2 regions of the Lysobacter arenosi genome follow, and region 1 is predicted to be linked to the other one. Evidence: predicted binding sites of a transcription regulator. Region 1 holds the regulator's gene; the other holds the start of a gene.
What was found. Region 1 encodes HrcA, which represses chaperone genes, less so after heat shock. Its sites were predicted from a motif close to TTNGCACTCNNNNNNNNNGAGTGCNAA; they were not measured.
Positions count from the first base shown of each region.

Region 2: rpoH (RNA polymerase sigma factor RpoH) is a predicted target of HrcA. The motif match lies at 2,502-2,528, and genes of this name have one in related genera.

Region 1 covers NZ_CP071517.1:905,837-910,046, forward strand. The annotation lists gene recN (DNA repair protein RecN) at 1-1,603, opposite strand, end outside; gene hrcA (heat-inducible transcriptional repressor HrcA) at 1,745-2,800, shown strand; gene grpE (nucleotide exchange factor GrpE) at 2,984-3,514, shown strand; gene dnaK (molecular chaperone DnaK) at 3,661-4,210, shown strand, end outside.
Region 2 covers NZ_CP071517.1:2,732,790-2,736,999, reverse strand. The annotation lists gene ftsX (permease-like cell division protein FtsX) at 1-854, shown strand, start outside; gene HIV01_RS12635 (response regulator) at 866-1,708, shown strand; gene ung (uracil-DNA glycosylase) at 1,705-2,424, shown strand; gene rpoH (RNA polymerase sigma factor RpoH) at 2,539-3,429, shown strand; gene HIV01_RS12620 (NAD(P)/FAD-dependent oxidoreductase) at 3,550-4,210, opposite strand, start outside.

The DNA of each region.
Region 1 (4,210 bases):
CGAGCATGCGTGCCAGTTCTTCCTCGCGCTGCTTGGCATTGAGCAGCTGCACCGCGCTCTGGGTGACGCCTTCGCTGGCTGCCTTGCTGACCCGGTAATGGGCATGACCCTGCGCAGCGACCTGCGGCAGGTGGGTCACGCACAGCACCTGGCGGCTGGCGCCCAGCGCGCGCAGCTTCTGGCCGACGATCTCGGCCACGGCGCCGCCGATGCCGGTGTCGACTTCGTCGAAGACCATCGTCGGTACCGCGTCCAGTCCCAGCGCGGCGACTTCGATCGCCAGAGAGATGCGCGACAGTTCGCCGCCGGAGGCGACCTTGCGCAGCGCTCGCGCCGGCTGGCCCGGGTTGGCGGCGACCAGGAACTCCACGCGCTCGCCACCCTGCGGGTCGGGGCGGTCGGTCTCGACCGGTTCGACCTGCACGTCGAAGCGGCCGCCGCCCATGCCCAGTTCGGAGATCAGCGCGGTGGTGCTGGCCGACAGGTTGGCCGCGGCCTCGCGGCGCAGACGGCCGAGTGCGTCGGCAGCCTGGCGCCAGTCGCGACGGGCGGCTTCGATCTCGGTGTCGAGGCGGGCCAGGCGCGCGCCGGCGCCTTGCAGCGATTCCAGTTCGGCCGCAATCGCATCGCGCTGCGCGCCCAGTTGCTCGGGTGGCACGCGGTGCTTGCGCGCCAGTTCGTGGATGCGGGTCAGGCGCTGCTCGATCAGCTCCAGCGCCGACGGGTCGAGGTCGAGGTCGCTGCGAACGCGGTCGAGCAGGGCAAGGGCTTCGTCGACCTGGATCGCGGCCGCATCGAGCATCGCGTCGACATCGCCCAGGCGCGGCTCGTGTTCCACCACACGCTGCAGGTCGCTGCGAACCTGTTGCAGGCTGCGCGAGAGCGAGGGGCCTTCCTCGCCACCGAGGTGGGCGAATGCACCTTCGCAGGCGGCAATCAGGTCGGCCGCATGGGCATGGCGGCGATGGTCGTCCTGCAGGCGCGCGATGGCGTCGGCCTCGAGGTCTTCGCGATCCAGTTCGCCATGCTGGTGTTCGAGCCAGCTGATGCGGTCGGAGACATCGCCCTTGGCCGACAGTTCGTCGCGCTCGGTCAGCAATGCGCTCCAGCGAGTCGCCGCGGCGCCGACGGCGCCCAGTTCGGCCTGGGTACGGCCGAAGGCATCCAGCAGCGCCAGCTGGCTGGGGCGCGACAGCAGCGCCTGGTGCTCGTGCTGGCCATGGATCTCGACCAGCAGGGTGGACAGCTCGCTCAGCTGGCCCAGCGTGACCGGGCGGCCGTTGACCCAGGCGCGCGAGCCGCCGTCGGCGCGGATCACGCGCCGGATCTGGCAGGCGTCGTCCTCGTCCAGCTCGTTGTCGCGCAGCCAGGCACGGGCCAGCGGGACGTCGTCGAGGCTGAAGCCGGCGACCAGCTCGGCGCGGTCGGCGCCGTGGCGGACGACGCCGCTGTCGGCACGCAGGCCGGAGATCAGGCCCAGCGCGTCGACCAGCAACGACTTGCCGGCGCCGGTCTCGCCGGAGATGACGGTCAGGCCGGGACCGAAACCGAGCTCGGCTTCACTGACCACGGCGAACTGCTTGAGGGAGAGGTGGACGAGCATGGAGCGCGATTGTGCCTTGTGTCGGTTGCGGCGTGATAGCGGGGGAGCGTCTCGCAGGTTCAGATCTGCGGCATCGGCCGCAATGGCCGGCGCCGAAAACCCTTGCACCGGATCGGGCCGCGACCTATCAATATGCCCGTCATGAACCGCAAACCTGCCGATCCCAGCCTCGACCCGCGTGCACGGCAGCTGTTGCGCACCCTGATCGGCCGCTACATCAACAGCGGCGAGCCGATCGGCTCGCAGACGCTGGCGCGGCACGCCGGGCTGGACGTCAGCGCGGCGACCATCCGCAACATCCTGGCCGACCTGGAAGACGCCGGCCTGCTCAGCGCGCCCCACAGCTCGGCCGGACGCGTCCCGACGCCCCAGGGCTACCGCCTGTTCGTCGACTCGCTGCTGCAGGTGCGGCCACTGCCGGACTCCGACCTAGCCCGCCTGCGCGGCGAGCTACCGGCCGGTTCCGGCACCCAGGCCCTGCTCGGCAGCGCCTCGGAGCTGCTGTCGGCGATGACCCACTTCGTCGGCGTGGTCAGCGTGCCGCGGCGCGAGCAGTTCGCCTTCCGCCGCATCGATTTCGTGCCGCTCGACGGCGCGCGTGTGCTGGCGATCCTGGTGTTCGCCGACAACGAAGTGCAGAACCGGATCGTGCAGACCCGTCGCCCGTTCGACAGTGGCGAGCTCGAGCGCGTGGCCAACTACCTGAACGCCCACTTCGCCGGGCGCACCGTGGCCGACATCCGCGCCACCCTGCTGCGCGAGCTACGCACCGCCCAGACCGAGATGCAGTCACTGCTGACGCAGTCGGTCGAGCTGGCCGAGCAGGCGCTGGCGCCGGGCGGCGACGACATGGTGCTGGCCGGACAGACCCGCCTGATGGGGCTGCAGGAACTGGCCGACCTGGACCGCCTGCGCGACCTGTTCGACGCCTTCGCCCGCAAGCGCGAGATCCTGCAGCTGCTCGAACGCACGGTGCAGGCGCCCGGCGTACGCATTTTCATTGGCGAGGAGACCGGCCTGGCGCCGCTGGAAGGGATGTCGCTGGTCACCGCCCCGTACGTTGCCGGCGGTGGCAGTGGCCAGGTACTGGGCGTCCTGGGGGTGATCGGGCCGACCCGGATGGCGTACGACCGCGTGATTCCAGTGGTCCAGGCCGCCGCCGACGCGCTCGGGGCTGCCATCCACTCCGAGTCCTGAGGGACCCGGACCCGCCGCTGCCGGGACGGGGACAGCCCCTGGCCGGCCGGAACGGCGCCTGGCCGTCGCCAACGGCGCAGTTCGTCTTGAAACCTCGCGGGGCGGCCCCATTGCTGCCCTGTCGCGCCTTGAGCGCGGATTTCCGAATTGTTTGGCGCCCTTGGCGCAGGGATGGAGCACCGCATGACCCAGATCGATCCGCAAGACACCCCCGACAACGACACCCTGGACCTTGCCAACGACGCCGACGGCGGCGATTCGCTGGCCGCGCAACTGCAGGCCGCCCGCGCCGAGCTGACGCAGCTGCGTGAGGATTCGCTGCGCGAACGCGCCGAACTCGAGAACCAGCGCAAGCGCATGGCCCGCGATATCGACATGGCGCGCAAGTTCGCCAACGAGCGCGTCCTTGGCGACCTGCTGCCGGTGATCGACAGCCTCGAGGCCGGCCTCACCATCCAGGCCGACACCGCCCAGCACCTGCGTGAAGGCATGGAGCTGACCCTGCGCCAGCTGCTCAAGGTCGTCTCCGACAACGGCCTGGTCGCGATCGACCCGGTCGGCAAGGCCTTCAACCCGGAGCACCACCAGGCGATGAGCATGGTCGAGAGCGCCGGGCATGCGCCGGGCGACGTGGTCCAGGTCTACCAGAAGGGCTGGCTGCTCAACGACCGCCTGCTGCGCCCTGCGCTGGTGGTGGTGGCCAAGCACGACTGAACGATCGGGGCAGGGCAGCGCCAGGCGAGCGACTTTGCCAACGCGGTCGCTTGAAGAGGCAACCGCCGGCCCCCAGATAACGCACATCGGCGCCACCACAGATTCGGCGCCACACCATTTCAAGCATTAGCGAGGGAGCTACACACATGGGCAAGATCATCGGTATCGATCTGGGCACGACCAATTCGTGCGTCGCGATCATGGAAGGCGGCAAGGCCAAGGTCATCGAAAACGCAGAAGGCGACCGCACCACGCCTTCGATCGTGGCCTTCACCAAGGACGGCGAAGTCCTGGTCGGCGCCTCGGCCAAGCGCCAGGCCGTCACCAATCCCAAGAACACCTTTTTCGCGGTCAAGCGCCTGATCGGCCGCAAGTTCACCGACGCCGAAGTCCAGAAGGACCTCGACCTGGTGCCGTACTCGATCGCCCAGCACGAGAACGGCGACGCCTGGGTCGCCACGGCCGACGGCAAGAACATGGCGCCGCAGCAGATCTCCGCTGAAGTGCTGGCGAAGATGAAGAAGACCGCCGAGGCCTACCTGGGCGAGACGGTCACCGAAGCGGTCATCACCGTGCCGGCGTACTTCAACGACAGCCAGCGCCAGGCGACCAAGGACGCCGGCAAGATCGCCGGCCTCGACGTCAAGCGCATCATCAACGAGCCGACCGCGGCCGCGCTGGCCTACGGCATGGACA
Region 2 (4,210 bases), 1.8 Mb from region 1:
TCGGCCGCATGTTCCACAAGCCCTGGGCGACCGCGCTGACCATCGGCGTGATGGCGGTGGCGATCACGCTGCCGCTGGGTCTGTGGGCGGCGCTGGGCAACATCGAGCGTTTCACCGGCTCGGTGCAGCAGGCGCGCCAGATCAGCCTGTTCCTCAAGCCGGCAGTCGCGCTCGACCGCGCCCGCGCGCTCGCCGACGAGCTGCGTGGCCGTGCCGACGTGGCCGCGCTGGAACTGCGCACGCCCGAGCAGGGCATGCAGGAGCTGCGCGAACACAGCGGCCTGGGCGAAGCCATCTCCGCCGTTGAAGGCAATCCTTTGCCGAGCGTGTTGATCGTCAGCCCCAAGGGCGACGAAGCCATGCTCGCCGCCTCGCTGAAGAACCTGCCAGAGGTCGACGTCGTCCAGCACGACGCCGGCTGGCGCGAGCGACTGGATAGCTGGCTGCGCTTCGGCGTGCGCCTTGCCTGGGTGCTGGCGATCCTGCTCGGCCTGGGCGCGCTGCTGGTGGTCGGCAACACCGTGCGCCTGGACATCCAGTCGCGCCGCGAGGAAATCGCCGTGCTCCAGCAGCTCGGCGCCACCGACGGCTTCATTCGTCGCCCCTTCCTTTATCTGGGCCTGAGCTATGGCCTGGTCGCAGGCGCGATCGCACTGGCGCTGCTGACGGCGGCCGACCAGGCGCTGCGCGATCCGCTCGCCGATCTCGCCCGCAGTTATGGCAGCAGCTTCACCCTGCGCGGCTTCGACCTGCGCCAGGCAGCGGCGATTGTCTTCGGGTCCGGCCTGCTCGGCTGGATCGGCGCCGGTCTCGTGACCGGTCATTACCTGCGCCAGACCCGGCCCATTTCGTAAGCAGTGAACGCATGACCTCCCACGATCTTCGCCACCTCGCCAGCACCGCGCCGCGGATCATGGTGGTGGACGGTTCCAAGCTGGTGCGCAAGCTCATCGGCGACGTGCTCACGCGCGAACTCGCCGATGCGGTGGTCGTGCCCTGCGCCGGCATCGCCGAGGCGCGCGCCGCGCTCGAAGCAGGCGCCGTCGACTTGGTCACCACCTCGCTGTCGCTGCCGGACGGCGACGGCATTGCCCTCGCCCGGGCCGTGCGCGAGGCGGCGGGGCAGGCCTACGTGCCGATCATCGTGGTCTCCGGTGATGCGCAGTCGCACCTGGAATCGCGCAGCTTCACCGAGGACGTCACCGACTATTTCGACAAGGCCCTCGGACACACCGCGCTGGCCGCCTTCATCCGCGGCTACGTGCACCCGCAGCCGATCCCCGGCGCACGCGTGCTCTACGTCGAGGACAGCAAGGTCGTGGCGCTGGCGACCAAGCGCATGCTCGAACGCGCCGGCCTGAGCGTGCTGCACTTCATCGGTGTCGAGGAAGCGCTGGAATTCCTCGAGACCCGCCGCGGCCAGGAAGACATCGGCGCCGACCTGGTGCTGACCGACGTCTATCTGAAGGGCGCGCTCAGCGGCAACGACCTGCTTGAGCGCCTGCGCCAGGACTTCGGCCACGGCAAGCGCCGCCTGCCGGTGCTGGTGATGACCGGCGATGCCAACGCCCACAACCAGAGCGCGCTGCTGCGCGCCGGCGCCAACGATCTGGTGCTCAAGCCGATCGAAGAGCGCCTGCTGATTACCAAGACGCTGTTCCAGCTGCGCCTGTCGCGGTTGCCGGAGCAGGCGACGCTGGACGCATGAACGACGGCGGCGAGCGCGCCCACAGGATCGCACTCGAGCCATCCTGGAAGGAGCGGATAGGCGACTACCTGCAACGTCCGGACATGCAGGCGCTGTCGACGTTCCTGCGCGAGCGCAAGGCCGCCGGCGCCAATGTCTATCCGCCCGGCCCGAACATCTTTGCCGCGTTCGACGCGACGCCGTTCGATGCGGCCAAGGTCGTCATCCTCGGCCAGGACCCGTACCACGGCCACGGCCAGGCCCATGGCCTGTGCTTCTCGGTGTTGCCCGGCGTGCCGGTGCCGCCGTCGCTGCTCAACATCTATAAGGAAATCGAGCGCGACCTGGGGATCGCCCGGCCCGACCACGGTTGCCTGCTGCCATGGGCGCAGCGCGGCGTGCTGCTGCTCAATGCCGTGCTGACCGTCGAGGAGGGCCGCGCCGGCGCCCACCAGGGCAAGGGCTGGGAAGGCTTCACCGACCACGTGGTCGACACCCTCAACCGCGAACGCGAGGGCCTGGTGTTCCTGCTCTGGGGCAGCTACGCCCAGGCCAAGGGCAAGGTGATCGATACGCGCCGGCACCGGGTGCTCAAGGCGCCGCATCCTTCCCCGCTGTCGGCCCACCGCGGGTTCCTCGGCTGCGGCCACTTCTCGGCCGCCAACGAGTACCTCCAACGGCGCGGGCAGGGCGTTATCGACTGGTCGCTGCCGCCCCGGACCCAGCTGGCGGTCTGACTACGCCTACGGCACGGTCCCGAACCTGAACGGTTCGATTGTTCTGTCACCGCAACAGTGCGGAACTTCCAGGGCCTTTAGCAGTCCTACAACCCGACTGCTAAGATGCCTGCCATGACCACGAACAGCCTTACCAATAGCGGCCTGTCCACTGCGCTGGTCGCCAACAACATCCCCGTGCCGAGCGCGCTTGGCTCGCTGGACGCCTACGTCAACGCGGTGCACCGCATCCCGGTGCTGACCGTCGAGGACGAGCAGGCGCTGGCCCGCCGGTTCCGCGAAGGCGAAGACCTCGATGCCGCCCGTGAGCTGGTGCACTCGCACCTGCGCTTCGTCGTGCATGTTGCCCGTGGCTACAACGGCTACGGCCTGCAGATCGGCGACCTCATCCAGGAAGGCAACATCGGCCTGATGAAGGCGGTCAAGCGTTTTGACCCCGACCAGGGCGTGCGCCTGGTGTCGTTCGCCGTGCACTGGATCCGTGCCGAGATGCACGAGTTCATCCTCAAGAACTGGCGCATCGTCAAGGTCGCCACGACCAAGGCGCAGCGCAAGCTGTTCTTCAACCTGCGCAAGTCCAAGACCCGCCTGGGCTGGATGAACGCCGAGGAAGTGCGCGCGGTCGCCAAGGACCTCAACGTTTCCGAGCGCGAAGTGCTGGAGATGGAATCGCGCCTGTCGGGCCGTGACATCGGCTTCGATGCGCCGGACGAAGACGACGATGGCGCTCCGCCGTCGCCGGTCGCCTACCTGCGTGCCGACGGCGAGGATCCCTCGCAGACCTACGAGCGCGAAGACGAGGAAGACGGTCACCTGGCGCTGCTGCGCGAGGGCCTGTCGGAACTCGATGCGCGTTCGCGCGACATCATCAAGCGCCGCTGGCTCGACGACGAAAGCAAGATCACGCTGCAGGAGCTGGCCGACGAGTACGGCGTCAGCGCCGAGCGCATCCGCCAGATCGAGGCGAACGCGCTCAAGAAGATGCGGGCGCTGTTCGCGGCGTAAGCGTCAGCAGATGTGACACGCAGAACGGCCCGGGAAACCGGGCCGTTTTGTTTTGCATAACCGTCATCCCGGCGAGCGCCGGGATCCATTTGGACTTGGCACTGGACGGCAACGGCCGGATCAAGATGGATCCCGGCGTTCGCCGGGATGACGTTCAAGGTTGTCCTGCCCCAGGATGATCCGCGCGTGTCGCTGGTAGCTCCAGTACGCCCATGCCCAGTTGATCAGCACGATGATCCGGTTGCGGAAGCCGATCAGGAAGAACACGTGCGCGGCCAGCCAGAACCACCACGCCAGCAGGCCTGACAGCTTGAACCCGTGCAGGTCGACCACCGCGGCCATGCGGCCGATCGTGGCGAGGTTGCCGAAGTCGCGATAGCGGAACGGCGCCGCCGGCTTGCCGGCCAGGCGGGCGCGGATCGCCGTGGCCACGTGCGCGCCCATCTGCTTGGCCGCCGGGGCCACGCCGGGCACGGGCTTGCCGTCCTGCACCACGCTGGCGAGGTCGCCGGCGATGAAGATCTCCGGATGGCCGGGCACGCTCAGGTCGGACGCCACCGGTACGCGCCCGGCGCGATCGCGGTCGACCCCCAGCAACGCGCCCAGCGGCGAGGCGGCGACACCGGCGGCCCACAGCACGGTGCGCGCGGGCACGAACTGCTCGCCAAGGGTGAAGCCACGCGCATCGATGGCGCTGACGGCCGTGCCGGTCACGACTTCGACGCCGAGCTTCTCCAGCTGCCGTTGCGCCTTGGCCGACAACGACTCCGGGAATGAGGCC